DNA from 4 places in the Halobacillus sp. SY10 genome. Region 3 is predicted to be linked to each of the others. Evidence: riboswitches for the same ligand, from Rfam matches in the RefSeq annotation. Region 3 holds a riboswitch; each other region holds the start of a gene.

The links. Region 3 has a riboswitch for thiamine pyrophosphate ahead of tenA (thiaminase II). Riboswitches for the same ligand answer to the same signal wherever they lie in the genome.
Region 1: it holds a riboswitch for thiamine pyrophosphate, as region 3 does, so the genes downstream of both, tenA (thiaminase II) here and tenA (thiaminase II) in region 3, are expected to answer to the same signal.
Region 2: it holds a riboswitch for thiamine pyrophosphate, as region 3 does, so the genes downstream of both, thiT (energy-coupled thiamine transporter ThiT) here and tenA (thiaminase II) in region 3, are expected to answer to the same signal.
Region 4: it holds a riboswitch for thiamine pyrophosphate, as region 3 does, so the genes downstream of both, ACJA3J_RS12755 (YkoF family thiamine/hydroxymethylpyrimidine-binding protein) here and tenA (thiaminase II) in region 3, are expected to answer to the same signal.

The regions. Positions count from the first base shown of each region.
Region 1 is NZ_CP174345.1:2,403,673-2,411,791, forward strand. Features, by position in the region: gene ACJA3J_RS12235 (response regulator) at 191-559, shown strand; gene ACJA3J_RS12240 (Spo0E family sporulation regulatory protein-aspartic acid phosphatase) at 777-926, shown strand; gene ACJA3J_RS12245 (thiazole biosynthesis adenylyltransferase ThiF) at 1,296-2,315, opposite strand; gene ACJA3J_RS12250 (thiazole synthase) at 2,312-3,079, opposite strand; gene thiS (sulfur carrier protein ThiS) at 3,082-3,285, opposite strand; gene thiO (glycine oxidase ThiO) at 3,282-4,409, opposite strand; gene tenI (thiazole tautomerase TenI) at 4,406-5,020, opposite strand; gene tenA (thiaminase II) at 5,024-5,722, opposite strand; TPP riboswitch at 5,879-5,987, opposite strand; gene ACJA3J_RS12275 (YitT family protein) at 6,142-6,957, shown strand; gene ACJA3J_RS12280 (restriction endonuclease) at 7,590-8,119, shown strand, end outside.
Region 2 is NZ_CP174345.1:1,655,305-1,663,423, reverse strand. Features, by position in the region: gene ACJA3J_RS08550 (L-lactate permease) at 1-982, opposite strand, end outside; gene ACJA3J_RS08545 (DUF1028 domain-containing protein) at 1,217-2,077, opposite strand; gene ACJA3J_RS08540 (general stress protein) at 2,365-2,712, shown strand; gene ACJA3J_RS08535 (phospholipase D family protein) at 2,750-4,198, opposite strand; gene thiT (energy-coupled thiamine transporter ThiT) at 4,907-5,473, opposite strand; TPP riboswitch at 5,562-5,662, opposite strand; gene ACJA3J_RS08525 (alpha/beta hydrolase) at 5,744-6,484, opposite strand; gene ACJA3J_RS08520 (SDR family oxidoreductase) at 6,438-7,340, opposite strand; gene yfkAB (radical SAM/CxCxxxxC motif protein YfkAB) at 7,548-8,119, shown strand, end outside.
Region 3 is NZ_CP174345.1:4,084,449-4,092,567, forward strand. Features, by position in the region: gene ACJA3J_RS20485 (threonine synthase) at 1-1, shown strand, start outside; gene thiE (thiamine phosphate synthase) at 23-637, opposite strand; gene thiM (hydroxyethylthiazole kinase) at 634-1,392, opposite strand; gene thiD (bifunctional hydroxymethylpyrimidine kinase/phosphomethylpyrimidine kinase) at 1,383-2,195, opposite strand; gene tenA (thiaminase II) at 2,192-2,878, opposite strand; TPP riboswitch at 2,921-3,026, opposite strand; gene thiW (energy coupling factor transporter S component ThiW) at 3,032-3,520, opposite strand; TPP riboswitch at 3,615-3,724, opposite strand; gene ACJA3J_RS20515 (DUF3221 domain-containing protein) at 3,835-4,368, shown strand; gene ACJA3J_RS20520 (PucR family transcriptional regulator) at 4,391-6,061, opposite strand; gene eutB (hydroxyectoine utilization dehydratase EutB) at 6,079-7,044, opposite strand; gene asnB (asparagine synthase B) at 7,321-8,119, opposite strand, start outside.
Region 4 is NZ_CP174345.1:2,516,525-2,524,643, forward strand. Features, by position in the region: gene ACJA3J_RS12725 (carboxymuconolactone decarboxylase family protein) at 73-732, opposite strand; gene ACJA3J_RS12730 (hypothetical protein) at 1,015-1,173, shown strand; gene ACJA3J_RS12735 (hypothetical protein) at 1,170-1,466, shown strand; gene ACJA3J_RS12740 (RDD family protein) at 1,472-1,897, opposite strand; gene ACJA3J_RS12745 (DUF420 domain-containing protein) at 2,169-2,690, shown strand; gene ACJA3J_RS12750 (hypothetical protein) at 2,873-3,103, shown strand; TPP riboswitch at 3,219-3,321, shown strand; gene ACJA3J_RS12755 (YkoF family thiamine/hydroxymethylpyrimidine-binding protein) at 3,413-4,015, shown strand; gene ACJA3J_RS12760 (ECF transporter S component) at 4,012-4,590, shown strand; gene ACJA3J_RS12765 (ABC transporter ATP-binding protein) at 4,587-6,212, shown strand; gene ACJA3J_RS12770 (energy-coupling factor transporter transmembrane component T family protein) at 6,199-6,978, shown strand; gene ACJA3J_RS12775 (hypothetical protein) at 7,166-7,579, opposite strand; gene ACJA3J_RS12780 (MDR family MFS transporter) at 7,706-8,119, opposite strand, start outside.

The DNA of each region.
Region 1 (8,119 bases), 1.7 Mb from region 3:
CTCACATACATCCTTTACAGCTATTGCGATGAGTCACCTCTTAAATACGGCCGGAGCATTGCTCTGGCTTTTTTATATCCATCAATGTTCGATTTATTTTTCACTATACTAAGATAACTTTATTTGATAGAGTAACGTGAGGGTGAACAATAAAGGGTAGAAGAGAAAAAAAAGACGTAAGGGCGAAGGTATGATTAACGCACTAATTATTGATGATTCTTCATTTATGAGAACTTGGTTAAAAAAAGTATTAGAAATAGAATCCATTTATGTGGTCGCCGAGGCTGCGGATGGGATCGAAGGGATTATGGAGTATAAGAACCATAAACCCGACTTGGTTCTATTAGACTTTGTCTTGCCTAGGATGAATGGACTGCAAACTCTCATGCAACTAAAAAGGATTAACCCCGATGTAATGGTTATTGTCTGTTCTTCGTTAGGTGATGCATACACGATTGAGAAATTTGCGAAACACGGAGCCTATGACTTCATACAAAAACCTTATTTTGAACGTTTAGGAACAGTCATCACAAGGTTCAAATCAGATTTTATAAAGTAACCCATTTCACCCCACTGGTCAGAGAATTATTCTTTGACCTTTTTTCAATATTAACTTTGCTTTACCCTTAAGCTTTTAGCAGCTTAGACAGAGGAATTTAGTCCCTGTCACTTTTTACCTGTTTCAAACAGCCACTACAATAATCTTCAACGATAACATAAGATTGTAAAGACATGTGTTAACCTTTATTAGGTAGATTAAACACGGAGGATTACATATGGATGATATTTCATGGTTAGAAGAAAGAATAGAAGCTGTTCGACAGGAAATGTATGATGCCTATCTAAATGGAGCAGACGATGATGAAGTTTTGAAGATCTCTCAAAAGTTGGATAAACTTCTCAATCAACTACAATCATTCCTATGAGTTGTACCACTAACGTTCCTTGGTTTTATAAATGACTTGTAGAAAAAAACTGCTAATACAATGAGAGTAAAAAACAGAATGATTAGACCTAGAAAGCTGTCATTTAATAGGAATGAGTTTAATATCATAAGCCAGGCCAACCGCTCCGCTGGAATCATTGATTTCCCACACTGCGTAACTTTCATTTTGTTTCGATGCAAAAGAAAAAGTGCCGGACCCGTGCTTCGCTAAATATTAACGTTATAAGGGGTCGGCACTTTCTCCTAATCTATCTTCTCCGATCTGGAATATTCTTTTATTCTCAAAATGTATTTTTCGTATCAGTGCGTTACCTCCACTTAGGGGATCCATGCATCATAGCCATGGTTGTTATCCAAAGTACCGGTGATAAAGCGTCTTCGCTTCTGTCTCATCCTGCGTTCCATGTATCAAAGCACGACCGTCCTTAAAGAGAACCATCCTTCTATTTTCCGTTGTAAAAGAAACGAGGTATGGATTTTGTTCAACCTTCACCTTCTGTTTAGCAAGAGTTCGGGCTACCTCCTCTAAACTCCATTCTCTGCTCGCCGGAGGGCGGATTTGGACCGAATCACGCCCGCATAATACAGCCGTTTTCATCTGATGGCTGTATTTTAAAAATGGATAGGAGGGGTTCTCTCCACAAGAAGGGCAGCTTTCGTTTTTCATCCTGGATACGTTGATGGATGTATGCTGATTCTGCCACAGGTCAAAGGAAACAAGCTTCCTGCTGACGGCCCCCCAGTCCTCCACTAAAATTTTCATCGCCTCTACGGTTTGGTGAGCCACGACCATCTGCACCGCAGGACTGATAATACCAGCAGTATCACAGGTCATACCGCCACGAGGCACTTGATCCAACAGGCAGTCCAAACAAGGGGTCTCTCCCGGAAGAATGGTATAGCAGATGCCATAACTGCTCACGCATGCGCCGTAAATCCAGGGAATCTGATATTTTTGAGAAAGGTCGTTCATCATCATTCTGGCGTCAAAGTTATCGGTGGCATCGATCATGAGATCGACGCCATCCAACAACCGTTCCATTTCAGATGGCGTCGCATCCATGACGTAGGCATCGACTTTTCCGTCACTGTTCACCTCCAACAAACGTTGTTTCGCCGCAACTGCTTTTGGGAGACGGTCTTCGGCATCCCGCTCTGAGTACAATTGCTGTCTTTGGAGATTGCTCCACTCCACATAGTCACGGTCGACCACCGTTAACCGTCCGATTCCTGCGCGAACGAGGGCTTCTGCATTCCCAGTCCCAAGTGCGCCTGCTCCAAGAAGCAGCACATGTTTCTCTCTGATTTTTTTCTGGCCGGCTTCTCCAATGGGAGAGAAAAGCGTCTGTCTGGAATAGCGTTCATTCATGTCCGGCTCATTCCCTCCATCGGGCTGCTTGCTGTGGCATAGCGTTTTTTCGGAATCCTTCCAGCTTCATAACCGAGACGTCCGGCTTCGATCGCTAGTTTCATCGCTTCGGCCATCTTCACTGGATCTTCCGCTGCTGAAACAGCTGTATTTAATAACACACCGTCCGCACCAAGCTCCATCGCCTGCGCCGCATCCGCCGGCGATCCGATTCCGGCATCCACAATGACAGGCACCGTGGATTGTTCAATAATGAAACGAAGATTCTCACGGTTTATGATCCCTTGTCCAGAACCTATTGGTGAAGCCCCAGGCATAACCGCATGGGCACCCAATTCTTCCAGCCGGCGGGCAAGGACGACATCATCGGAGGTGTACGGAAGAACTGTGAAACCTTCTTTGATCAGTTCTTCCGTTGCTTTGAGCGTTTCTATAGGATCCGGCAGTAACGTCTTGTCACAGCCGATCACTTCTACTTTAATCATATCGCAAAGCCCTGAAGCTTTGGCTAATTTCGCATGTCGGACCGCTTCTTCTGCCGTTTTCGCACCCGCCGTGTTCGGGAGGAGCGTATATTTCTCTACATCAAGCTGTTCAAGGAAATTCGGCTGGCTCGGTTCGAAAATATTCATCCGCCTTACGGTAAAGGTAAGGATGTCGGTCCCTGATGCCTCCACTGCTTTCTTCTGTACATCAAAATCCGGATACTTTCCTGTACCTAACAATAAACGAGACTGAAATTCCTGGTTACCGATTTTCAACATCTTCATCCGCCTCCTACGAATTGTACTATCTCTATGATATCTCCATCCTGCACCTTGTTTTCTGATCGTGAATCCTTATCCAAGATGGTTTCATTCTGTTCAACGATGACCACCCGCTGATCCAATTGAAAATGACCCAGAAGCTCACCGATCGTATCGACTGTTTCCGGAACAGTCAGCCATTCACCATTGATTCGTAGTTTCATAGATTCACTCCTCTATGTGATAAATTCCCAGTGGTTATCCATTCCTGAGGAACATGCTTGCCTTCAATTAAATCTGCGATCACTTTTCCTGTTATCGGTGACAATAAAATACCATTGCGATAGTGACCGGTAGCAATAAAAAGTCCGGCATACTCCTGGTGCGGGCCTAGATACGGAATAGCAGCTTCCGTTTGTGGGCGAAGCCCTGTCCAAGCCGTTTCCCACTCCGCAAAAACAAGTTCAGGAACTAACTGAGTCGCTGCTTTGATTAATGGAAATAATCCGCCTAAAGTTACCGTTTCATCAAAAGTGCCAGGTCTTTCTGTCGCGCCGATCACCAGACGTCCTCCCGATTTTGGAACGATGTAACACCCTTTAGAAAAGAACGTCCCTTGAATGAGCCTGCGCTTCGTTTTCACAGAAAAACATTCACCTTTAACCGGATACATAGCCATCCCGGAATTCTGTTTACCAAGCAAATCTTCACTCCAGGCCCCACAGGCGACTACGACATGGTCGGCGCTTATGTCTTCTCGATTTTTTCTTACTCCCGTGACCTGATTTCCTTCTTTAATCAAACCTTGTACATCGGTGTACTCGAGAAGTTCTGCCCCAAGCTTTACCGCTGACATGGCAAAAGCCTTCGACAAATCGGGAGCGGACACTTGGCCATCGTTGGGGAGAAATAACGCGCCACTCAACTGAGAAGACACCGCCGGCTCTTCCCTTTGCAATTCAGCAGGCTCCAACCATCTCGCTTCCTGCCCGGGGTTTCGTTGAACTTCCCCATAGGCGATCAACTCTTCCCTTTCTCCTTCATTGGCAGCCACTTTATAAATGCCTTTTTGCTGCAGCCCAATATCAATGCCGCTATACGCTTTCAACTCTTCAGCCAGCGCCGGAAACATCGCTCGACTGGCTGTAGCGAAAGAATACAACGAATCGTTCCCGTCTTTTAGTTCCGATTGCGCGCCAAGCATGCCAGCGGCAGCTGAAGAAGCTTTGCCGGCGATTGTCTCTCGCTCAAGGAGAAGAACCTGTCGTCCACGCTTGGCCAAATGATACGCGATGGAACTGCCGATCACACCAGCACCGACAACTATCGTTTCATAATGCTTATTCATAACATCCTCCCTCCATCGATTTCCGTCCGGTAAGCCTGCGCTGCTTTCACAGGATCCTCTGCCTGTAGAATGCCGGACATGACTGCAATCCCCTGAGCTCCCGTACGAATGACATCCCCTGCCCGCTCTGGCGTTATTCCACCGATAGCAACGACCGGGCACCCGACATGTTCGATAATTTCACAGAGCGAATCCAATCCTTCCCCCGCTTTTCCAGGCTTGGAGGCGGTTGGATAGATATTTCCGTATAGGAGAAAATCCGCTCCTTCCTCTTTCGCATCTATGGCCTCTTTTAAAGAATGCACCGATTTCCCTACATTCAGGCCGGGAAAGGTTTGCTTCACTTGTGAGACCGGGAGGCTGTGATGAGTCAACTGCACCCCGAAGCATCCTGACACAGCGGCTACATCTGCCCGGTCATTGATGATAATACGCTCCATTGGAAAACCGGCGTCCGTCAGCTGTTGAATGCCAGCAAAAATTTCAGCAGCGGAGCGTTGCTTTTCTCGAATGTGGAGAAAATCGATTTCCTGCTGGACCGCACTCACTGTCTCGGTTAGTTCAGCAAACGTCTGCTTTCCTGTCGAAATCAAGTGAATGGATGGCCTCACGATTCATTCTCCTTTTCCTGCCAAGAGAGAAGTTCGCATATCAAACGGCCATTCTTCCATGATATAAGCCATTTCCCAAAACTTGTACTCATACTGACTGCTGATCACAAACAACTCTTTCATCCGCTCACGACCAGCTTCCGGTTTCAATTCCGCCAAATCATCCAGCCGCTGGATCTGCTCCTCTACAAGTGTCCGGAACCAATCCCCGCCATAGGTGCCGATCCACTCCTGATATATCGGTTCTTCCGGCTGATGATCTTTCAAGTGCTCCCCAACTTCATAATAAAGCCAATAGCACGGAAGAATCGTAGCGATAATCTCTCCCAAATCCCCGTGATAGGCTCCTCTGTACATATGGGAGGCGTACGCATACGCCGTCGGAGAAGGAGTGAACTGGTTGCGCTCCTCCTCTGTAATTCCGAGTATTTTTGAAAAGTTCTCATGAAGTTCCATCTCTGCTTCATACGTCCCTTGAGCATGAGAAGCCATACTGGCCATCGTTTTCATGTCCTCTGACTTTGCTGCCCCCATCGCCTGGACTCTGGAAAAATGGGATAAATAATAAGAATCCTGAAGAACGTAGTAGCGGAACTGGTCGAGCGATAACGTCCCTTCTCCAATCCCTTTGACAAAAGGATGATGGAAACTTGCTTCCCAAATGGGATCCACCGCTTCTCGAATCTGCTGTGAAAATTTCATGATCAATCTCTCCTTTTCCCGACGATCCACGAGCAAGGAAAAAAGGAATAAGACGCAAGCACTCTCTGCATCTATTTCCAGACACTAAAAAAACCACTATCTTCATATGCGTAAAGATAGTGGTTTCAGGTGTAAATATCTATATGTAGCTTAAGATACACGTAACCGCCACTTCCCTACGCTGGTATCAACCAGATCAGGTTCTAAGAGTCTTAAAGCTACACTTTAATCTCAGCCTTATGAGAAGGCACCCCTAGTGGATCGTCTATGTTTTTTTGCTTTCACTGATATCGTAACATGTTCTAAATCATTGTCAAAACATTCCTGAAAAAGCTAATGAAATAAAATATCATTGACTTCCAAATTCATGGCCCCTAGAATTCATTTAGTATTTTTTATAAATGAATTGGAGTGTTCTCATGAGTCGCTTGAAAAATTTAGCAATACTGTTTGCCGCCTCCATCATATTAGGAGCAGCCTTCAACCTGTTTTTGATACCCAATGAAGTCTTAACTGGTGGGGTAACCGGTCTGGCTATGGTGTTCGGTATACTTACTCCTATAAGTGCGGGGATTTGGTTAGTGGTTCTGAATGCCCCGATCTTTATTCTAGGATGGATGAAGCTGGGAAAAGAGTTTATTGCGAATAGCATATTTTCTGTCGTTGTCACCTCCATCACGATGCAATATCTCCCCGTCACTCAAGTAACAGAAGATGCCTTGTTAGCCTGTGTATTCGGAGGAGCGATTGCTGGCGGATCCATTGGTCTGATCATCAGGTTTTACGGATCCGGTGGTGGAGCTGATATTATCGGGCTTCTCCTCACTTTGAAGCGTGATATCCCGCTAGGAGTATTGATTTTTGCTATCAATAGTGTGGTTGTTTTTATCTCCGGGTTTGTTTTTTCATGGGAATTAGCTTTGTACACCATGATATCCATTTATATTACCGGAATAGTGATCGACCGTGTTCACACCCGCCATGTGAAGCTTAGCTTAATGGTTGTCTCCGATCGTGGGGAAGAAGTGAAAAGTGAGCTGCTGGATAATTTAATACGCGGTATCACTGTCATGTACGGTCAAAGTGGGTATTCAAACACAGAACGTAAAGTGCTTTATACGGTTATTACACGTTATGAACTTGCGTTAGTGAAATCACTGATTACAAGCATAGACCCCAAAGCCTTTGTTAGTGTCAGTGAAACGGTAGAAGTCATAGGGAATTTCAGAAGATAAATTTAGACATTAAAAATGCCTGATCCCCAGCACTTTTTGAGTGGAGGGATTCAGGCATTGATATCTTATTTAAACTAAACGTATCACTATTTCCTTATCTTTCTTCCATCATTATCTTTGTACGATAACATAGCGTTAGAAGAGTTCCTGAAGCGCGGGGACGGATTTAGCGCTTCCTCAAGTACGATTCCATTCAGTAATAAGAGCGTTTGATTATGATAACATAATATCTCCCATGGATCATAAAGCAAGAATAGATTTTTGGACCTTTTCTAAGTGCATAGTGAACTTTGCTTCTGTTTTTAGAGAGGCGCTCATCATACATTTCAAATGGCGAACAATGATGTACCACTTATATGCTAAGGAATCGCACCTCTCTTCCCTTCTTTATGCGACAATCCTCTTCAACCACCTGCATTCACATAACCAATATTTTTATTACTTTCATCCATTTCGTCAAGAGTAATTCCAAAGCCGTATAATCTCCTAATCATTGGGCAACATACCATCGGATCTTATATGTAAGGTGGTTGATTATAATATTTAAATACTACATAATGCAATGGAAAAAAATACAACAATTCAAGGACTGGTCATTATCAGAGAAGGGGAAATTCATTGGAATTTCAAACTTGCTTTATTACTGTGTTGTTTGTCTATTTCCTACGGATGGAATCATATATCTTTCCTTCCTTCTTTTCTTCCTTTATTCGGTTATTTACTTAGCTTTTTTGGTCATCAAAATAATTTTGAAGAAATACAACAACTTATCCAATAACAGCAATCAATTGAATGATCTAATGGAAGAAATCGATTCAATGAGTGGTATTCAGTTTGAAACCGTCCTTTCTCACTTATTTAGAAGTGAAGGATATGATGTAAAACGAACTCCTAAGTCTCGTGATTATGGAGCAGACCTTGTCTTAAGAAAAGGATCAGATGTCATTGTAGTCCAAGCAAAAAGGTCCTCTAACCATATAGGTATATCAGCCGTAAATGAAATAGTTGGTGCTTCAGGGTATTATAAAGCCAATAAGAAGTGGGTCATAACTAATCAATTCTATACGAATGCAGCAATTGTACAAGCACATAAAAACAAAGTGAAGTTGCTGGACCGTGATGATCTTATTCTTATGTTAAGACATTACAATAAAAACTCCAT
Region 2 (8,119 bases), 1.9 Mb from region 3:
TATCCGCCCAGGAAAGATCAACCCAGGTCAACGCGAATGATTTGACTGATGGAACAATCCTTGTCACAAGCAAGAGCAAGACAATGATCACATAAGGAGCCCAAGCCGCCCACAAGCTCATAGAGACAGGTTCATTGGCCCCCTTTTCCTCTTGAAGGGCTTCCTGCCAAGGTTCATCAGGAAGCAGAAAACCTTTCTTCGCCGTAAAGGTGGCGACGAGCAGGCCGGTCAAAGAAGCTAAAATCGCGACGAACTCATGACCGAAAATGCTTGCATAAAGGTAAGCGGATAATGTATAGGTGAAACCGATCAAAAGTGTCCAAGGAATCATTTGTTTAATATCTTTGAGGTTCCGCTGCTTCCCAAAAAAGACGGTTAGAATGACTACAAGAATAAGTGGAATGAAACTTCCTGCAAACAGATCAAAAAACGCGACTTGTACTCCAATTTCTTTGTAAAAAGAAAGATCTGCTCCCGGAATATTACTCAATCCGACCTGGATCGGCGTGCCAACTGCTCCATAAGAAACCGCTGAACTATCCGCTATAAGCGCAATGGCCGCGGCAGCCAGTGGTGAAAATCCTAAAGCTACCATCAACGGCCCTGTCACAGCCGCCGGCGTCCCAAAACCCGCGGCCCCTTCGATCAAGGCGCCGAATAAGAAGGCCACAATGACAATCTGCACTCTCATATCTTTGGAAATGCTCCGGAATCCTTGATTGATCCGGTCCACCGCGCCCGTGTTCCTTAATGTGTTCAAAAGAACAATCGCTCCAAATAAAATAAACAGGATGGTTAACGTCTTATGCGCGCCCTCCAGTATAGAGGCAGCAATCACCCTCTCCCCCACACCCCATACGAAGTAAGCAAGGCCGATCACAATCAATGCGCTATACAACATCCCTTTCTTCGCCGGCATTCGTAAAAGGACCAGAAAAATAAAAGGAGCGAGTATCGCACTCAAAGCTACGAATAAAATCATATAAATCCTCCCCCACCACACGATTTGTCAACGCTTTCAATACATGTATAAAAGTAAGGTCATCAGATGACCTGCTTTACTTATATTTTATATCGATGATGTGGTTTTTGCAAACGCTTTTATGAATTTCACAGAAAAGACAAAAGTTGCTGAACTTTTCCCTATTAGGTAAAAGGATTCCTAGAAAATAGTTCAATCAAAAAGCCGTACATCTCTCATGTACGGCTTTCACACTCATTGATTTTTCATGTATTCAAGAACTTTCAAATCAATCTTACCGCGCTCCTGCTCACGGCTTTCGAAGTTTTCCGTGTGCAAGTATGTTGTGAACGTATCGTAAAACTCATCAAGGGTAACGTCCTCTGATTCGAGATAACCGAGACGACGCAAGTGACTTTCGACCTCTGCCTTCACCTCACCATCCAGTCCTACGACATCATCAGAATCAGATGCCCCGAAATAGAGTTGGTGCAGCTGATAGATTCGGTCCAGTTCTTCAATCGGTTCCGGATGATCATCGACTCGGAGATCGACAGCGACATCGCTGAGTTCCCCATATCCTGCCTTATCTTTAACAACGAGGATGGCTGCCGATTGTTTCCCGCGGCTGTCTCCCCCAGCACGCTGAGCGGCTTTGATGGCTGTCATCAAACGATCAGCAAGAGAACCTTTTGCATGTTCAAAAGCTTCCCCCATATCGGTGACGGTCTCCTCATTCACAAGGATGTTTCCTTGAGCGGCATAGTGTTTGCCGACTTTGCCGCCAGCCCACTCGTAGCACTCCTTACCTGTAAACGTAGCCCCGTTTCCTTTCGCATCGACAATTCCGACTTGGCGGTCTTCCTTTTGTGGATCCTCAGAAGTTAACCGCTCGATCACTTCCTCAGCTGAAAGCCCTTGTTCGAGCAGGTTCAGTCCGTCCGGCCCATACTGGGGGTTTCCAAGCGCCTGGGTAGCAATTGCCCCCACACCTGCTTTCGCCCACGGAACAATCGATCCAACACCTAAAAACTTCGACTGTACGGCAACGCCCCACTCCCCTGTTTCAGGGTCGTGAGCACAAATAGAAAACGTAGCGATGATCTTTGATTTCATTTTCTTCCCTCCAATCTTATATGTAATTCGGGATGTTTGGACAAATTCCTGCAAAATTTCGGTTTGGGAGTTTTTAGCGATTAGAAACTTAATTGATATATCTGGATTTCAGTTGATTTATTGAATTTTTAATTGATATATGAAATTTTCAATTGATATTTTTACGTTTTGATTGATAACCTTTTCGTTTTGATTGATAAAACCTCTGCGCATTCACACGTTTAATTCATCTCCACCCGGGTACATTCCATACCGTAGCAGCTATTAGAAAAAGGGAGAGATCAAAGATGAAACCAACAGTGCGTGAATACACAAATGATGAAAAACTGATGGAAGATGTGAAGCGCTTAAAAGACGAAGGCATCGACAACAAAGACATTTACATCCTGTCGCACGATGACGACCGTACAGACCGCATTGCTAAAAACGTCAACGCCAATACCATCGGCCTTTCCGAACAGGACATCAAAAACGTAATCAGCAATCTCTTCAGCAAACAGGGCGACGAACTACGTACAAAACTTCAGGAAATCGGATTTTCTGAACAGGAAGCAGAAGAATACGAAGAAGATCTGGATGAAGGGAAAGTTCTCCTTATCGTGACAAACCCTGCTAAAGCAGAAACCCTATTATAAAAAGAAAGGAGCGCACGGAATGTGCGCTCCTTTTCTATCAGTATGTGGTAAACCATGTCCATTTCTGCAAGTAATAGGTGGCATAACGGATGAATGTTAAATTATCCTGGTATTCTTTATAGTCAGCCGTATAATGTCCATCTTCATTATTCCAAATACGTGTAAAGTAATCATTTACATCTGTAAATACTTGTTCTTCTCCATTCCCTTTGATGACAACATCGGCTTCCAAGTTTAAATTGGATAGGTTACGACGCGTATAGTTCGCAGACCCCGCGATGATGACATCATCCTCAGGATGGTCGATGTACAGCATTTTCGTGTGATACTGCTCGATATTGACGTCATACCAGCGCAAATGGATATTCTCATTACCCAGGCGCTGCAACTCGGCAGCTACAGGTAAATTAGGAATGCCGGTTTTTTCATGACCAAACGCCTTTTTGTTTGGGTCCATCACAATGTTCACCGTAGCTCCGCGGTTGGCTGCATCATCAAGCGAACTCATGATTTTCTTATCAGCCAGATAGTACATCCCGAGCCAGACGGTATCCCCTTCACCTGCTGCAGACAATTCATCGAGAATCGCTCGATAAATTTTCCCTTCCGTTACAAATTGAGTCGTCAGAGGACCTTCCTTTGCCTCCCAATTACGGTTCTCATATTCAGGAAAATCAGCCTCCCCTGAATAGTTAACAACGGCTTCTTCGGCTTCTAAAATATCTTTGATGATCGGCCCCGTCATCTTGAACGCCACGTTTTCATGATAACCACTGGCATCATGAGGATTCGCTGTCGAGACAATCGCAGATTTCTCTGTCACAAGGATTTTCCTATGGTTCGCCTTGATGTTCAACAGCTTCATATACGATCTGAGCGTCACATCCGGAGCTTCTTTGGCCATAGGGTTACTAATCCAACCGTTGTCTCCGGTACCCATCCATGAAAACAACAGCCGCCAGACGCTCGAGTATAAAGGATTCGAATCTCTCAATTTATTCAAATTGGTCAAAACGACATCGACCCCGCCATCTTCCAGACGCTTGATCGTCTCCGATTCATACGACCCGTAAACCGTGTTGATCTGATCGGTTATGAAAACAACCTTCAAATCAGGCACTTCCTTTTTCCTTTTTAAGATGGCATCCACTAAATTACTGGAGATCTGTGGAAACTCGTTTTTCCCATTTGTGTAGCCATTGAATAAGAACATATCCGCTACAATAAAGTCTTCAGCTTCCGATATGGTTTGATTGATCTCTTCGAAAACCTGAAGGTCATGCACGGTCTTTCCTGCTTCATTTTCGTATGTTAAATCACGGAAAAACTCGATATTTTCCATCTTGTGCTTTTCCCCTTCATAAGAAATCCCCTCAGGAAGAGCTTTCCATGAAGTATGATAAGCAATCGTAACACTTAAAATAGCTATAATGATGACGATGATCCAAAACCACTTACTTTTCCCTATCCGCTTTAAACGGTCCATTACGTAGCCTCCCCAACTAAAGTGCTTATCTTATTTTCACTATAATCGCCTGTTTCAAACCTCGATAGAAGAAAAAATCAAATAAAATACATTTTATTCGACTATATGCCAGGATTGTTGAAGACTCGATTTCGAGACTTTTATTGATTGGGTGGGGGCTACGGGGAATAGCTCGCTTTCCGCGGGAGCGCGGTGAGCCTCCTCGAGCTTCGCTCTGCGGGGTCTCACCAAGCACTTTTTTCCCGCAGGAGTCTCGCCATTCCCCTCCGCCCCTTTGCCATGTAAGTGTCTCGAAACTATTTCTGGAAACGCTGCTTGTGTACTCAAGCAAAATGGATAACATCATACTCTCCCCAGAAAGCCTGATATAGAGCCTCTTATGCCTACATCTGAGTATGGTGTGAACACCCCTCATCTTGGTATAGGGTTCGTTTCTGTTCCACATGGAATGGGGTTGTTGGGAAGCTGCGAGACTCCCGTGGGAGAAGGAGACAGGCGAGATCCCGCAAGGCGATAGCCTGAGGAAGCTCGGCGCTCCCCCACAGGAAAGCGAGTGGCTTCCCAACAACCCCTGACTCTAAATAAGGCAAACGAACCCCGGTTATCTGGAAACTGAATCTTCCACAAACTGGAGCGTTTATGGAACAATGATAAAGAAATAACTAAAATCCCCCGTTCGATGCCGAAACATCAAACGGGGGATTCTTATTAATGGCTTAATAGTGTTGGTCGTTTTACAAATAGGAGACTGACGACGATACTGCTTAAGATAAACGCCGGAAGCATGTATCCACCATTATAGACGAGGGAATACAGCCAGACCGGCTGGCCTTCAGGGGCGAACTCGCCGTAAAAAACGATGCCTGCAAAAAAGTGTCCGAAAAAGCGCAGCACACTTCCGATCAGGCAGCCGACAATAATCCATCCGACCAATCGACGGGACTCTTTCGATTTGATCGCATTCCATAGCGGTTTAGCTACTAATCCAGCCGTTCCAATCACAGCAAAGGCGACGACATAGTCAAGAAACGCCTGAAGAGGGGTCATAATATAGGCGCCTGTCATGATTTGATAGATTCCTAAAAGCAAACCCGTGGTGACACCACCTTTTACCCCCCAGCGGAAAGCCATGATGAAGACTGGGACCATGGCAAAAGATACTGATCCTCCCTGCGCCCACAGTTTAAACGATAAAAACGGGATGATATCCAACAATAGTGCGAGTGCTGAAAAAATCGCAATCTCTACGAGAAATAAAACGCGACGATTTCTCATTTCAACATTCCTCCTAAAAAAAGACACAAAAAAAGCAACGCCAAATAGGGAAGCTTCCTGATGGAGGAGTCCCAATTCTGCATTGCACCATCAAAAAAGCCGCCATCCCTACGCCAGTGCTAACTGACAGGTTCGAAGGGTCAGAACATTAACGTTCACTCTCAGCCGGAGGCTCCCCTTGAAGGCTTTATACCGTTTACTTTTCTTGATTTGTCTCTATTATAATAAACTTTTTACTAGATTACAAAACCTTTTATATTTCCCGGGCAATCACTTCGTGTTCGTGTACATTTGGAAAAATTCCAGGGTACGCTCGATGATCATATCCTTATCATGATCAAGGGTCGCCACATGGTAACTGTTTTCCAGATGGATGATCTCTTTGTGTTCAGAAAATACCGATTCGAAGATGACTTCTGAATTGTGAGGAGGAACGACGTGATCCTCATCCGATACGAAAATCATAATCGGGCAATGAATTTCATCAAGCCTGTCCTTCACCTTGCCCATCAATCCGACGAGCTCTCCGATCGATTTCACCGGTGTGCGGTCATACGCAAGCTCGACAGTTGCAGGATCCTTGATATCCGAGCCGATCGCATCTAAAAAGCGTTCGTCCGTTCCCTGGCTATTTTCAAGTGCGGGAATATCAATGGCCGCATTGATTGGAATGACTCCTTCAATGTCCCGGTACTCACTCGCCATATATAAAGCAAGGGTTCCCCCCATGGATAACCCTACGACAAATATTTTCGAACACCTTTCTTTTAACCAGGTGTACGCTTCTTCTACTGAATGCACCCAATCCATATGAGAGGTGGATTCCATATCTTCCGGGCTTGTTCCGTGGCCTTTTAACCTCGGACAATAAACGGTGTACCCAGCTCTAGCATAGGTTTCAACTAAAGGCTTCATACTTTGCGTCGTTCCTGTAAACCCGTGAGATACGAGAATGCCGACTTCATTACCCTCGAAGCGCATCTCCTCCGCTCCATGCATCACTTTTTCCATTCAATCCCACTCCTTTGGCTTTCTCTTTTCCAAGAATTTTTTGTAACACGGTCTTTTCCAGCCAGCTCCATGGCAGCAAGCGCTTGAACCAGACGTTCGTCCTTACCCCGGCACCGATCGGATAGCGTAGTTTCCCAAGCGATTCTTTCTCCATCAATCCAGTCATCAGGTCAGACACATCCTGGGGATTTCCATGCGATTCTTTGTTGAGCGCACTCCACAACCCTTTTATGTATTCAGCATAAGGAGATTCCGGATCCTGCACTTCTTCCGGCATATAAAGCCCTGAAGACCAAATGTTCGTCTGATATGAGCCTGGCTCGATCAAAGCGACATCAATTCCGAACGGTTTCACTTCGAAACGGAGACTTTCCGATAATCCTTCCAATGCATGTTTGGAAGAAACATAGGCAGATAAACCCGGAAAACCGATCAAGCCACTCACACTGCTGACATTTAAAATCTTTCCTCTCCCCTGTTTGCGCATTAATGGCAGAACCGCTTTAGTTACGGCAATGACACCGAAAACGTTCGTATCAAATTGCTTGCGGTACGTTTCAAGCGGCACCTGTTCAAGAAATCCGCCGACCGCATAACCGGCGTTATTGACGAGTACGTCCAGTCGTTCCAGCGTGTTCACTTTTTCTGAAAAACGCTCGAGCGACTGTGCATCTGTCACATCCAATGGCCATACTTCAATGCGTTTTTGTACCTCCTCGTCGAGCGTTTCATACGCGGAGGCCTTTTCTACATTTCTCATCGTGGCGATGACACGAAAACCTTTTTGTGCACATTTCACAGCTGTATGGAAACCGAATCCACTGGATGCTCCTGTAATGAGTACGGTTTGTTTCATATTCTGACTCCCCCTTGTGCTAGTCGTTACCCCATATCATTCGATGTCACACCCTTATTCTCCTCTTTCCATAAAAGCTAAACAGATCCATATGGGCATGTCACGGCATAATTCCGATACATATTGTATGGTTTTAGACATATTAATGGTAGAATGGTAAAGGTTATCGACCGAATAAATATTAATAGAAAGGAAGTTTCATATTTTATGAGTACGAACATGAAGCTTCAGGCGCTTACCCCTTCTTATGACCCGTGGGAAGCGTATATGGACGTGGAAGAACACGGAAAGATGACGTTATCGAACATTGAATTTACGACGACGACGCTCTGCAACATGCGTTGTGAGCACTGTGCGGTCGGATATACGTTAGGTGCGAAGGACCCCGAGGCTTTGCCGATGGACTTGCTCAGAAAGCGTCTCGATGAAATCCCTCATTTGAGGACGCTCAGCATCACGGGCGGGGAACCGATGATGTCCAAGAAGTCTGTAGAGAACTATGTGGTCCCCCTGCTGAAATACGCGCACGAGCGCGGAGTGCGGACACAAATCAATTCCAACTTGACGCTTCCGTATGAGCGTTACATCCCGATCATTCCTTATTTGGACGTTTTACATATTTCCCACAACTGGGGAACGATCGAAGAATTCATCCATACCGGATTTGCCCGTATGGAGCGGAAACCATCCGAAGAAAACCGTAAGAAGTTCTTTGACCGGATGGTAGAAAATTCCCAGCGACTTTCTGAAGAAGGGGTCATGGTCTCGGCTGAAACGAT
Region 3 (8,119 bases):
ACAGGCATGAGTTCCTTATGTTTTATAGAGATTTTACGACAGAAGACATGTCCACAGCTTGGGTAATAGCTGAAATGACAGCGACACCGTCCGCTCCCGCTTCTATTACTTTACCAGCATTTCCGGGATGGATCCCCCCAATCCCGACTACGGGCATGTTTGGATACTCCCGTTTGACGATCTTCATCCATTCAGGACCTGCTACAGGGTTGGCGTCTGTCTTCGTCGTTGTTCTGTACATCGGTCCAACACCTAAATAGTCGACAAGATTGACCGGACTCTGTTCTAATTCAGTGCGATCGGATACAGATAATCCAATGATGGTATCTGGATAGTTGGAGCGGATTTCATTCACACTACGATCACTCTGGCCCACATGGATTCCATCAGCCTTAAGCACATCAAAAAGTTCAACGTCATCGTTGACGATAAATAAAATACCCGCTTCAGCACAACGTTGGCGCAGCTTATGACCGAGACTGTACTTCGCTTCTCCAGTTAGAGCGCCTTCTCCTTTTTCCCTATATTGAAAGCACGTGATTCCAGCTTTAATCGCTTCATCCAAAATGCTCAAGGGATCTTTGTTACAGTTTTGGCTGCCCATAACGAAGTATTTTCTAAGGGTAGAAGCTTTCATTTTTCAGCCCCCATGGCTAAAGCATCGACAAACCTTGTAATGAATGTCCCTGGCCCTTTGACATCAGGGTGGTCCGCTGCTTGTTCTGCCGCCCGTCCATAATGACTTAATGTTGCTAGAACCTTTTCTTTAGGATTACCTTCTACCGTTAAGCTTGCTGTGAGCAAGGAACCCAGCAAACAGCCGGATCCTGTAATTTGAGCAAGGAGAGGGTGTCCGGTTTCATTGACAAAAACGTCCCTGTCGATACATCCGACATCCTTTTCCCCTGTACAGACGGCTCCGGTCTGATACTTTTCTGCAACTAGACGAACGATGGCTTCAGCGTCAGCTTCCCCTGTAGAATCTACGCCTTTCGTATCCACATCCTGATCGACGAGGTGGGCGAGTTCACCGGCATTTCCTTTAATGACGGTCAGCTTCACCTCCTGCAAAATCCGCTGGCATACGTCTGAACGATAGCGGGTTGCAGGAGCGCCAACAGGATCGAGGACGACCGGGATGCCGATCTCATTTGCTGCTCTTCCTGCAAGAATCATCGCTTCCACCTGGTTTTCATGAAGCGTCCCTATATTCAATAACAGCCCTTGAGACAATCGGGTGACCTCTGCAACCTCCTGCTTGGAATTGGCCATTATCGGTGATCCTCCGAATGCTAGAAGTCCGTTCGCTGTGAAATTCATGACGACCGCATTCGTGATGTGATGGATCAGTGGGCGTTGTTCTCTCACTCTGTCGATAACATTTACAGCCATTGGTTGAAAACCTCCTCACGCAAAGCAAAATGATTGGTCGGGCCACTTCCTTTTCCTAGATCGAAGGAATGGCGGATCGCCTCTGTTACAAAGTATTTCGCTTCTTTGACGGCTTGTGGCAAAGCGTGTCCCTGACTCAAGTATGCCGTAATGGCTGCAGAATACGTACAACCTGTCCCGTGTGTATTGGAAGAATCAATACGTTCGGATTCAAATTCATGAAACCGCTGCCCATCATATAAAAAATCAACCGCTCTTCCATTGAGATGGCCCCCTTTGACAAGGGCCGCACCCGCGCCTAAGTCTTTCACGATCACTTCGGCCGCTTCTCTCATATCCGCTTCTGTTTCAATTATCCCTCCAACAAGCACTTCCGTTTCAGGGATGTTAGGCGTGACGAGCGCTGTCTTTGGTACAAGATATTTTTTCAAATAACGTTGATCTTCTTTTTCAATCAAAGGGTCCCCACTCTGGGCAACCATGACAGGATCCATGACGTACGGAGCATCCACCTCATCCAACCATTCACTGATGACTTTCATCATTTTCTTGTTGGCAATCATCCCTGTTTTCAGTGCCTGGACAGGCATATCCTCAGAAATAGCTTTCAGCTGACTCATAATGAAATTTTCCGGCAGGTGATGAACATCTTTCACTCCTGTCGTATTTTGCGAAACGACTGATGTCACAACACTCATGCCATAACTTTTCAACTCCTGAAAAGTTTTCAAGTCTGCCTGAATACCCGCACCACCGCTAGGATCGGTCCCGGCAATCGTCAACGTACATGAGACTTGTCTCATTTCACACCCTCCTTTTCACAAGGCCATTGCTCTTGTGTGTAAGCCATATCCCAAAAGGCATACTCCAGCTGACAACTTTTACGGAAGGCTTCTCTCATACGCCACTTTTCCGATTCAGACGCATGTTCGGCATGCTGATCAAGTCGTTCACACAACACCGCTGTCAGACTCTTCACTTCCGCATCAGCATAAAATTCGATCCAAGGGAGAAAAGGATGATCAGATCCCGGCTGATAGCTGTTCATTAGTTCGACTCCGATTTCATAATAGGTCCACGGGCACGGAAGCAAAGCTGCTAATATTTCACCAATGCCTCCATGGTGGGCATGAAAAAGCATATGTTTGATATAGTGATCAGCGGTTGGCGGCAATGGATATCCTTGCAGTTCTTCATAGGTAACGCCAATCTGTTCACAAAAATTGTTGTGAGGGTGAACCTCACTGTTTAACACAAAATCGATTTGTTCGTTAAACAGTTGAATGTCTTCCCTTCCCGGAGATTTGGAAATGGCGATTCCATAGACGTGCATAAAGGCATTCAAATACTCATAATCAGCCTTGATATAGTGAATCAATGCTTCTTTTGGAACATCCCCTTTTCCGATACCCTGGATAAAGGGATGAGTGAAGATTTTTTGATAGATATCCTGATTTTCTTTTCTTAATTGATTGGAAAAAGACATGATAGAGCCTCCTATTATTCTCGGAAGCTACTAGAGGACAGAAGGGGATTCTTACTACTTCCCTCCGCCGGCATGACCCGGATCAGGTATTGAGGGACCAAGGAATGTCTCCTTATCTCAGCGAATACTCGCGCCCCTAGCAGTTTCCGTGTATTATGGTTGTAAGATCATATTTTCAACTTTCACTCGTGATAAAATGAAGGTAGCAATGAAAGCCCCCGAGACACTGCTTACGACAAAAGAAGGAACAAACGCGAAAACACCTGTTGAACTTCCCATCAGGACGTGCGCAATCGGAACAGATGCCAAAGCCCCTATGACTCCAGTACCTAAAACTTCACCAATCACCGCAGACCTTTTTCTTTCATAGAATCGATAACAAAGCCCTGCCAATAATGCACCGAACATCCCGCCCGGAAAAGCAAGAAGGGTGCCGAGCCCTAATAAGAAACGTAAGAGCCCGATAACAAAAGCAATCATGACCGCCGGGACGGGTCCAAGCACCACCGCCGCGACTACATTAACCGCATGCTGGACAGGATAAGCTTTCGCAATTCCAGCCGGAAACCAGAGAAATTGGGCTCCAAGCGTTCCAACGGCAATAAGCACGGCCATCGTTGTGAGTATCTTTGTGTTTCTCATCTTTCACCACCTTTCCGTACAGGATCTGAATGGAACCAAATAAAAAAAGCCAGATCCTTAGAGGACCTGGCCTGGTATGCAGTAAGTCGATACACGTATCGTCAGACTACTTCCCTCCGCTGGTATTAACCAGATCAGGTTCGTAAGAGTCAGAAAGCTTGCTCGCTTTCCTCTCAGCCCATTCAGGCCCCCCTAGTAGTTTCATAAACTTATTCGCTTGGTGATTTTCATCATAACAAAGTTGGATGTTTCTGTCATGTGAAACTTTTCCTCCCGTTCAAACGTCAACAAAGTAGATAAGGAGTGTGAGAAAGATGAAAATGAGATGGATGCTTGGTATGTTCATGGTTTTCTCTTTATCCCTTAGTGCATGTGGACTGTCAGAGACAGAAGAAGTAGACCAGAATGAAGTGGAAGCAGAAGCATCCGATCCGGACATGAGCGGATTTGTCATGGATCAGGACGATGACAGGATCCTTGTTGTCACACCGATGGATGATGGATCAGGGGATGAAGGACGGGCCATGTGGGTCTCCGGAGCTCCTGAAGGTTTATGGGTCGGCAAACAGGTCGAGGTCTGGGTAGACGGGGATATCGCTGAGTCCTACCCTGAACAAGCCACGGCTGAAAAAGTCCAGGAGCTTGAAATGAGTGAAGTCCAGGGAGCGGACTTAAAAGCATCCGAAGCTCTCTCTACAGCTTTGTCCGAAACAGAACCAGAGCAGACAGATGTGTTGATCGTTTCGCTACTTTCCTTTGATGAAGAATCCGATCAGTGGACTGTCAAGCTGGACCGACGCGGGACCGATCAGGGCGAATGGAAAACGACAGTCAAAGATGAGAAATAGAGCATCACCCCGAGGGAGCGCTCTATGCATCCACCTTTTTCAAAAGCCATAACCTTACGCTCAGCTCCAGCAAAAAAAGATCATCCGCATTGAGAAGAGAGAGGCCAGTCAAATGTTCAATGTTTCTCAATCTGTGCAGCAAAGATTGGCGGTGCAAGTTCAGGGCACGGGCCGTCTGACTGACATTGCTGTTGTATTTGTTATAGACCATAAACGTATGAATCAGTTCTGTCTGCCGTTTCTGGTCATAATCAATCAGCTTCTCCAACGTATCTGACACAATCGCTCCGATTTCTTCCTCGTGGGACAGTGCCATGAGCAACCGGTTCATTCTGGTATCACTGAAAAACGTTCGCTCCCCTTCTTCATGCTGCTGACCGATTTTCAGTGCCGTTTCCGCCTCTTCATAGCTTTTATGAAAAGTTTGATACCCACCTTTATGACAGGAAATCCCCCAGCTAATCGTAATCCCTTTTAATAACTCATGAAGTCTCCGCTCAATCAGGTCGAGAAACTGGTTCGCGGTTTCTTCGTAATCCGGACGGTCCGTTTCCAAATAAACGATTACCTCACCTTCATCAAAGGTGGTCATCGTCCTCCGGTGCAGCGCGTCTCCGGCATGAGTGACTTCCTTCTGAATGTAATAATTGCGACTGTTGATCGATGATGATTTGACTTGAGGCATCGTTGAAGAGGTGCGTTCCTCCTCCGGCTGCACGAAACGGATATGGCCGACGAGACAAATATAAGGCTTCTCCAAATCATAACCAAGCAGCTGCGCTTTCGAAAAAAGAGCTCTGTCCATCTCCCTCTCCTGCTTGGCTAAATCCAGCAAAAAGTTATCCTTAAGTCTGATTTCAGTCATTTCAATGGCGTTCTCTTTGACGAAATATAAGGCACAAGCTGTAAGCGCATGCTCCAAAATGTGAAGGTTCACCCACGTTAAATCTTTGTTGTCCTTTGGCTTAAATAGTATATATCCCTGTTTCTTATAGTTTGATAAAATTGTAAGCTGATAGCATTTCTGGTCACCGATTTCATAGGTTTCAATGTAATGGCTGAGCGGGTGATCACTGTCCATCTCCGTTTCTACAAGGGTTCCTTCCTGAGAAAGCTCATGCCCATTTAAAACATCGATGTAATAACGATCAAAATACTGATTCGCTCGTATCTGCTTGTTATGATCACTGATGGCCGTCGGAATGCCTGTATTCTGGTAGATGATTGATGTGATCTCCTGCAGCCCTTTCCCGTTCAGGACACAGTTGATCAACTCCTGTCGTATCTCTTCCGTGCGTTGCTGTTCCTGGCGGTTCTCCTCACTGATCAACCGTAATACATCCTGTAAAATATCTCCGAAGCGGACCTCCCATGGAATTTCCATCACGATCAACTCGTGTTTCTCCGCAAGTTTTAACACACGGTCCGGAATTTTATACAGATGACGTCCTGTGGCAAAAGCGAGGACGGAGGCTTCCGAGCGAATGACATCTTCAACATATCCTTCGAGTGCCAATACATCATCCACACATCCGACCCCTGTACTTAGTACAAATTCATTGTTCCTGACAAAGTTCTCTACAGGAGTCTCAATCACTGAGATCCAATCAACCTGACGATCATACACATGGGTCTGTACTCTTGCTTTTTCGAGCACTGGAAGTTTTAAAACTTCCTCCACCGCAACCCCCATCTCCACTCCTCCCCCACTTACGATTTAGCCAAAAGATCTGTAATCGCATCATGATCGATATTGTTCCCGCTCATGACGACAACAACATTTTTTCCTTGTAGATCATTAGAATGAAGGACGTGCCCGACCCCCGTTGCAGCCGCTCCTTCCACGACCATCTTATGGTGCTCAAGAGTGAAGAGCAGCCCTTCTTCAATCTGTGCCTCTTCCACAAGCACCCCCTCGTCCATATAAGCTTTCGTCATTGAAAATGTGTAACGGTTCTCTGTCCCAATTCCTCCAAGCAGACTGTCTGCCAATGTATCAGACTCCTCGAGAATGACAGGCTTACCCTTGGCAAGGCTTTCCTGCATGACCGCCCCCTTCTTCATCGTCACTCCTGTCACACGTATAGAAGGTTCAATTGATTTCATCACAAAAGCAATACCTGACAACAGCCCACCCCCAGACAAGGGAATGATCACTTCATCAACCTCAGGACACTGCTCCATGATTTCAAGCGCGATCGTCCCCTGACCGGCAATGATTTCCCGATCATCAAAAGGCTTGATTACCGTCATCCCATCGTCTCTTTCCAATTCAGCACACCTTGCTTCTGCTTCATCTTGACTGCTTCCCACAATCTCCACAGACGCTTGTAATTTCTTAAGACGATTCACCTTCGCCTTCGGAACACGGTCGGATATACATACCGTACAAGGAATTCCTAACTCTGCTGCTACATATGCAACAGATATGCCATGGTTACCCGTTGAAAAAGTGGTCACACCTTTCTTTAAGTCTTTCTCGTCAAGAGATAGAATTTTGTTTGCAGCCCCTCTGAGCTTGAATGATCCCGTAGGGTGGGTATGCTCGAGCTTCAAGTGAACCCGCGCCCCTGTGTGCTCGGAGAGCGGGTCTGAGTACAGGATAGGAGTGGGTTGGACAAACGAAGATATGCGCTTCTTCGCTTCCCAAACCTCTCTGAAGGAAAGGCTGGTCATTCATAACGTCCTCCTTCTTCAGCATTTATGGTTTCAAGTTTTGAATATTCAGTTATTTTTATTATAGTGGAACAACCTCTTATGTTTAAAGAGGTAAAATACCTTCTATATTTTTTACTTGTTTTTTGACAGCGTTCTCGCTAAGCGGTTGTGTGTGAGGTGGACTGCCGTTTGCAGGGCGACTGCTCTTGGAGCGATGCGATCTCCCTTTGGAGCGATCCGAAAGATTATAAGATATGAAAAAGGACAGATGCGTTTTGCATCTGTCCTTTTGGGTTAAGCCGTGGCCCATTTGCCTACGGTGTGGAGCATTTTTTCTTCTTGGAAATGATCCCTGAAAATCTGATAATAGAACATTTCCTGTTTGGATCGTATATCAACTGGTGCTTCGGCTTGCACCTTTTCAAATGTTTCATCTGTAATTGTTCTTTCTGCATGCAGGTCGAGCAAGTCCAATGCTCCACTTCCTTCTGAGAACTCTGCTTTCTTACGCCATAAAACTTCATCAGGGATGATGCCGTCAAATGCTTTTCGAAGCAGCCATTTTTCCATGCGGTCTTTCTTATGAACTTTCAAGCCGGCAGGAATCTGGAGGGCATTTTCCACAACATCCAAGTCGAGAAATGGCACACGAAGTTCAATGGAGTGCGCCATGCTCATACGATCGGCTCGTTGCAGATTTACGTGGTGAAGTGTATTCAATACACGAATGATTTCCTTGTTCATGGATGCGGTATCCTGGTATTTTTCCATATACGCATATCCAGCGAATAATTCATCGGCCCCTTCTCCAGATAAAATCACTTTTACGTGTTCGGATGCAAGCTTAGACACGAAGTAATTCGGGATGGCACTACGTACAAGGGAAGGCTCGTAAGACTCCAGGTGATAAATGACATCAGAGACAGCTTCAATCAATTCTTCTTCCGTATAAATATATTCATAATGCTCGGTTCCCAGCGCTTTCGCAACCGTACGAGCGTTGATGATATCTGCACTGCCTTCAGAGCCGACACAGAACGATTTTAAAGGCTTGTCCCCTTGCTTCTGCTGATCAGCTATGGCGGCAATCAAA
Region 4 (8,119 bases), 1.6 Mb from region 3:
GTAAAAGAGACGATTACTGGATCGAGTAATCGTCTCTTTTATGAGAAACCTATATTTGCAATAACTTATCCTTCACTCATCATCATATGCATTTAACGCATTTACACTGTGAGCAATGGCCGAACCTGCTTTTAATGCCGTAGCCACAAAAATGGCTTCGGCTACCTCTTCTTTTGTAGCTCCCTGTTGCTTCGCGCCTTTCGTATGAACATCGATGCAGTAAGGACAGCCTGTTGTATGTGCGGAAGCTACGGCAATGAGCTCTTTGTCTTTAGCAGAAATAGCTCCATCTTTCATTGATTGTTGATCAAAATCGACAAACGCGTGAAAAGCACCTTCATGAAGATTGGAAAGTTCTTTAAGACGGTTAAAATAAGAGGCTTTATATAGTGCATCGTCACCTTTTTCATCGTATGTATTCAAAGCGTTTACACTGTGTGCGATGGATGAACCCGCTTTTAGCGCTGTCGCTACAAGGATCGCTTCTGAAACTTCTTCTTTTGTCGCTTCCTGTTTCTTCACATTTTTCACATGCAAATCTATACAATAAGGGCATCCTGTCACATGAGCAACAGCTACAGCAATTAATTCTTTTAATTTACCATCCAGCTTTCCCGGTGCGAGCGCTTTTTTATCAAACTCTACGAAAGCTTTGAACGCTTCTGGTGCCAAATCTCCAAGTTCTGGCAGCCTCTCAAAATATGATTTTGCATAAAGTACATCTTTCCCCATTGTCCTCACTCCTTTGTTTTCTTTCGTTCATTAGTTCATTACAATGATAAATTTTACCATTCTAAGATAGCTTCGTAAATGAAATTAGAGGGAATTTTCTGTCTTTTTGATATTCATTAATCTTCTTAACAAGTCATGGAGAGCGTCCACTTTAATGATGAGAAAACAAAGAGTGGTTTCATGTTCATGGATGGAACTCCTGAAAAAGAGCCCTACCTTGAAACCTTACTTTTTCCTAAGCGTATAGAATAGAGAGAAAGAACTGAACGGAGGTTGTTAAATATGGAACTTTCACTCGATGCCGTCATCCTGGCATCAGGAATCGCCTTAGCCGGTTATTTTATCGGAAACGGACTAAAGAACTTTGGACAAAGAGATCCCATGGATGAACACCTCGATCAAACCATAAGGGAACATCTGAAGAAAGGGGAACGGAAATGATAATCGTAGGAATCATTTTGACACCTGTCTTTTTAGTAGCGCTCGTTTATCTTTTACGCTTTTCATGGGGGAAGAAAGGAAAAACGGAGGTAGGAAAAGCGGTGCTGAATGCTTCGTACGCAAAAGCGGCACCTATTTTCCCGATCGGCTGGCTCGTTCTCGAACTTTATCATGATTGGATACAGCCCCTATCGTATTCTGCCTATAGGGATGCAATCTGGATCCTTGTGTTGATCACATTCATTTTTATAAGTGCAAGCCTGTTCCGTTATCGGAAAGCAGCGGTTACCTGAGCCTCTTATTCCAATGGAGGCTCTTTCCACTTTATCGTTGTATAGGATATGAGTTCACTCCACCCTCTCCCTTTCGAATCCATCAAACCGGTGACGAATGAAACCCAGTACCACATTCCCTGGGTAAGGATGACCGGACCGAAGCCTAAGACGGCTCTTAGAAAGATCTGCAGGATGTTCGGCGGCTTACCTGAATTGGATTCGATGGTGAGATTCGTCAAAAGCAGGCCGAGTGTTCTTCCTTTTGCCAGCAGCGGGATGAGAATGAGAAGCGCGACATGGATGATGATGAAGGCTTTCCAAAAGACGGGGTTTGGATCGAAGCCGCGTCCTGTGTTCTGTGTTTGTGTGTAGAGGATGGCGAGGAAGCCGGATACGATGAGTTCCAGTCCTGTGCCTATGAACCTGAGGAACAAGTTTCTTTCGGACATCGAAGTCCCTCCTTTCTGTACGATATCCTATGGGTTTTTAGTATCATCGGTTTGCCCATTCACCCAGGAAGAAGAAAAAGAGATGGAGCTTTTGCCCCATCTCTTTTTCAATGCTTTCCTTTTAAAGCCCTGGTCGTTTCCTGATTATCGGATATTTCAACCGTAATATGCTCCTTCGACAAATTGTGCGTTTTCTGTCATAGCATTCTACTCTTACTTTCTTTATACTTAACTAGGATTCTATATAAAGATGTATGAAAGGATCGATACCATGAAAAAATTCAATTACGTCCCATGGGTCGTGGGACTTTCCATCGCCATCAACCTTATCGTTGTGGCCTTATTGTTCTTACCGAAAATCGACGGGGATCTCGGATTCAACATTAAACTCCTTCCCCTCTTGAATGCCGTCTTGAATTCCTTTACGTTCGTTTTCCTGCTTGCTGCGTTGTTCATGATCATCAGGAAAAACGTCAAGTGGCATAAGCGGTTCATTTTCGCTGCTTTCACGTCGACGGCGCTCTTCCTCGTTTCGTACCTGACGTACCACTCGATGGCAGAGTCCACGTCATTCGGCGGTGAAGGGATCATTGCGGGAATCTATTATTTCATTTTGATCACGCATATCGTATTGGCTGCGCTCATCGTGCCCCTCGCTCTACTTACTTTGTTCCGCGGGCTTGCGATGAAAGTGGATAAACACCGGAAAATCGCGAGATGGACGATGCCGATCTGGCTATATGTCAGTCTGACTGGAGTCATCGTCTATTTGATGATCTCCCCTTATTATTGATAAACGACAAGAAGCGTAGAAGCGCATGTTTTTTTGTCGAAACTCTTTGCTTCCTTCCCTACCCTTATTATAGTAGAATAATAGTTAGAAGGAAGCTGTAAAAGCTTTTCTATGACATATGTTTCGGTTTTTGTTATTCAGGGAAAATTTATGGTTCAAGGTCAGATAATAAGGAGACTATTATGGATTTACTCCAATTTATGAAAAATGAAGGTTACACTTCGGCTAAGTTCTCCTCGTTGACTGGTGAAGACGTCCGATTGGTTTTAAATGATGTAGCTTCAACAGAGGACCTGTATCGAATGATGGAAGTGACACCAACCTCCGTCAGTTATTACCCTTATGAACGCGTGCCGTATATCGATTGTTTCATAGACCAGAATGTGATGAAGTTACGCTTGTCGAAAGCATAAGGAATGAACCGGATCCCCCAGGGCGATCCGGTTCATTTGTTTTTTACAAAAAAGATGGTTTACAAATCTATGACTCTCCGCTACGATGAAAGCAACGTACAAGAACTGCATACGCGTTTTGCACTGGGGGAGCTGCTATAAGCGGCTGAGAGGAGAAATTCCGACCCTTGGAACCCGAACTAGATAATACTAGCGTGGGGAAGTGCGGTCGTCATTCACAAGGACCTGACTGGTTCTTCCTTTATGTTTGGTAGACTGCATTCCCGTGGGATGCAGTTTTTTTGTGCTCAAAAAAAGGAGGAATAAGAAATGGAAAACCATTGTGGAACTTCAAGAATCGCGGGGTGCTCTTTTTCCGTGCACCCGATGTCGGACAAATTCGTGGATTATATCAAGGCGAGCCTTAATGAGGTGGACAGCTCGAAAGTGTGGATGAAGACGGACGATGTCACGACGACGGTGCGCGGCCGGATGGAGCATGTCTTCGATGTCACCGAAGCGATTTTATTACATATCGCGAAAACAGGGGTCCATGTCGCTTTTCAAGGGACCTTTTCCATCGGCTGCCCGGGAGATTCAACCGGGGATGTCCATATGGATGAATCGGAGGAACCGTTGAATAAACCTCAATCCAAGGAAATCGAACAGCGGATCGCGGCGAAATTCTCGCTGTATCCAATGGGTGGCGGTGATTATATGGATACGATTTACCGTCAAATCGAAGCGATGAAAGAAAAGGGAGTCGAAGTCACGCCCGCCCACTATTCTACGCGCCTCGATGGAGACACCCGTGATATTTTCACAGGACTTGAGGATGTGTTCAGGGAAACGGAGGCGAGCGGCTCTTCCCATACAGTGATGACCGTGACGGTTTCTGCCAACAGCCCTTCTCATAAGGATGATCAGGTATGAACAACTGGAAACTGAAAGAGATCGTCGTCATGTCCGTGCTTTCTGTCGTTTTTGCGGTCGTTTATCTGGCATTCCTTCCGGTCGGAAAAATCCTCGTCGGCTTTTTCGGACCGATCGGCTATGACCTCATCTTCGGCATCTGGTTCATCGTGTCGATCATCACGGCTTATATCATCCGTAAACCCGGCGCTGCCTTTTTGTCAGAAACGATCGCTGCGGCTGTCGAAGTGCTGCTCGGAAATGCGGTCGGTCCGATGCTCCTCGTCTCTGGGATGATTCAAGGGCTCGGGGCAGAATCGGCCTTCGCCATGACGAGGTACAAACGTTATGATCTGTTCACCCTCATGCTTGCCGGTGTCATGGCTGCCGTGTTCAGCTTCGTCTGGGGTTACTTCCTATCCGGTTTCGCAGCTCTCAGCACAGGGTACGTCCTCGCCATGTTCATCGCCCGCATCATCAGTGGTGCCATCATTTCAGGTGTCGCAGGGAAAGTCCTAAGTGACGCTTTAGCGAAAACGGGTGTCCTTTCAAGCTTCGCTCTTGGAAAAGAATACCGAAGGAAGCGAGCCGCATGAGTCAAGATGTGATACGAGTCGAGAACCTCACCCTCCATTATGAGGAAAGGAAGAAACCTGTTTTATCCCGTCTGAATTTTTCCATGGAAGAGGGAGAAAACATGCTCATCCTTGGTCCGAGTGGATCGGGGAAAAGCTCCCTCACCCACTGTTTGAATGGACTCTACCCGAGAGAACTCGACGGTTCCATGGATGGAGAAGTCTATGTACAGGGACGACGGACCGTCTCTTATCCTGCCGGTGAAATGGCGCAGCACGTCGGCGTCGTTTTCCAGGATCCGGAGACGCAGTTCTGCATGATCACCGTCGAGGATGAAGTGGCCTTCGGGTTGGAGAACTTGAATACCCCATATGAGTCGATGGTGGAAAAAGTGGAGAAGGCTTTAAGCTGGGTCGGGATGGAAGATTACAAGACATCGAACATCTCCGACCTCTCCGGAGGACAGAAGCAGAAAGTCGCCCTTGCCTGCATCCTAGCGATGGAACCGGAAGTATTGATTCTCGATGAACCGACAGCGAATTTGGATCCGGTAGCGAGGAAGGAATTCATCCAGCTTTTGAAAAAATTGAAAGAGGAACTGTCTTTCACCCTGCTTGTGATCGAGCATAAGCTGGAGGGTTGGCTGGACTTGTTGGAAAGAGTCCTCATCATTAACGAAGAGGGAGAACTCACCTACGATGGTCCACTCCACGACCATTTGAAAACGTACGCCAGAGAAATTCATGAGATGGGCATCCAGCTTCCGTACGCTACAAGGACAGCTCTTGAACGGGGGTGGACGCCTCCCTATCCGCTTCACATCGAAGAAATGCCGTCCGCCTCTTTACCAGCGCACCCTCATCGAGAGGAACCTGCGAGTGAGGTATTGTTGAAAGCAGAAGATGTGGATTGGAAGTCGATTTTGCGAAATAACAACGCTACTTTTCATGAGGGAGAATGGGTTGCGATCGTCGGGGAAAACGGGAGCGGGAAATCTTCCTTATCGAGAATCCTTGCAGGCATCCAGCCTCCGGGAAAAGGAACGGTTTCTTTGCACGGCCGCTCGTTAAAGAAATGGAAAGAGAATGACCTTCGGCAAGAGATCGGTTATGTTTTTCAGAACCCGGAACACCAGTTCATTACGGATGCGGTCTATGATGAAGTCGCCTTCAGTCTCCGGCATGCCGGGATGAAGGAAGCGGATTGGACCAGGATCGTCGAAGAAACATTGAAGTTCTGCCGGTTGGAGGGACTGGAGGACCAGCATCCTTTTCTTCTAAGTCAGGGACAAAAGCGGCGTTTGAGTGTTGCAACGATGATTGTCGAGAATCAGCGTATGCTTTTCCTTGATGAACCGACGTTCGGACAGGATGAAAAGTCGACCTCGGATTTGATGTCGCTCTTGGAAGAAAAACATGAAAACGGGACGACGATCGTCATGATTACGCATGATATGGAGCTCGTGGACAAATACGCGACAAGGGTGCTTGTCCTGAACGAAGGTGAAATCACCTTTGATGGTCAGCCGGAAAGACTCTGGTCCCGTTCAGATTTGGCCGCCCATCACCTGGAGCTGCCTCCAAGAGAGCAATGGAAGCGATCCGTTTCGGAGCGAAAGGAGCCTGCGTATGTTTCTTCATAACGTAAATCCGACGGTCAAAGCGTTGACGATCATCGGTACTGTCTTCCTCCTCGCGTTCGTGTTCGATCCTGTCACGCCATTGCTCTACATCGTTTGGACCGTGATCGTCACCTTCCTGTTCGGGACGTTCAAGAAAAGATACTACCTGTATTATTTCATTCCGTTCACGCTGTTTGCTTTTGGAATGTTCTGGACGACGATCGTGTTTTCGGACACCGCTTCTGGGACTACCGGAACCGTCTCATTCCTCGGGATGGAGTTCCCAACGGAAGACATCTGGACGGCGGCTGCTCTAGGTCTCAGGGTCCTTGCGTTCGCCAGTTTGTCACTGCTGTTTTTGTTCACGACGAACATGGTCCATTTCATCTTGAGCCTGATCCAACAGTTGAAGCTGCCACCGAAAATCGCTTACGGGGTTATGGCAGGATATCGTTTTCTGCCTATGTTGAAGACGGAATTCCAGCAGATCCGTGCGGCGCACCGAATCCGCGGTGTCAACCGACCGGATTCGTGGAAGGAAAAACTTCTTCAGTATCAACGGTTCGCGATTCCCCTTCTGGCTGGTGCGATACGGAAAGCGGAGCGGACAGCAATCGCGATGGAATCGAAAGGGTTCACCGGTGCGAAGGAACGCACGTTTTACCGCCCGATGAAAGTGCAGCGGAAGGATTGGCTTTTTCCTGTGATGATGTTCGGGATGCTCGGGGTAACGATTGCGGTTTCGCTCTATTTCGGTTATTTTTCCTGGTATGATGGACAGCTTTAAAATTAATGGTCATAGAAACCCGCCCTTAGTTTCCATTAAGGGCGGGTTTCCCTGGCTTTATTTTCCTCATTCTAAGGCTGTGCGTATATCTTCGAAGTCACTACTATATTGAATACTCGTTAATTTATCATCTTCATTCGTTTGTACGTTCCCTTTCACATTCATCTTATTCGTTTTGTTACTTTTGTTATTTGTATAAGTCCACAGTGAAGGTGTAATAGTTTTCTTTTTCTTCAATCTCTATTTCATCGACTTTCACCTCATAATCCGGGTGTGCTAAACGCAGGAACGATAAAGCCATATTGCTGTTTACTATATAACTCTCGAAAAAACGATCGCTTAAATAGGGTTTGAAATGTTCCATGTGGTACTCACCTAGCTCCTCAGCGTACGTTTGCAATTGGCCATCAGGTCCGTTTAATAACTTTTCCTGTTCCTTGCTGGGACCCGTAAAAGTATTCTGCAAAACCGTGCGAATGTTCTGTTCACTTTCAGATTCTTCTACGTTGCTCCCTACGTCCTCTAAACTGGTGCAACCTACAGATAATAGTACAATTCCTAAAAAGAATAATGGCTTTAGATAATTTTTGATGATTTCCATAAACTCCCCCTCCGTTCTTTCTTCTTACTCATTCCATACGAAAGACTATGAGATTTTGTTTCAAAATAGTGGTAATTCAATGCAAACGATACAAAAAAGACAGAAGAGGACTCCCTCTCCTGCCTTCTAAGAACCACTCGCCTCAAAGACGATTTCCTCAGGTGATTTCCTGCGTCGGATCGCCATTCTGGAAAAGTGGATCCCAGCGAACACAAGCCCGACATAAAGCACAGCCATACCGTAACCTCCGATGACATTACCGATGATGATCCCTAGAGCACCGAGTATTTTTCCGAACTGAAAGACGAGTCCGTTGAAAGCCATATACGCTCCCCGCCTTGTATCATCGACGATATCAGCTAGGATGGACTGCCTCGTTGGCACATACAGCAGTTCACCGATCGAAAGAACGATGACAGCGATGAAAAGGCCGGGGATATGATTACTGAACGCCAGGAAAGCGTATCCCAGTCCGAACAAGGCGAAACCGGCATACATGATCGGTTCTTCTTTTTTCCCTTTGATCCATTTCGAGAAAAG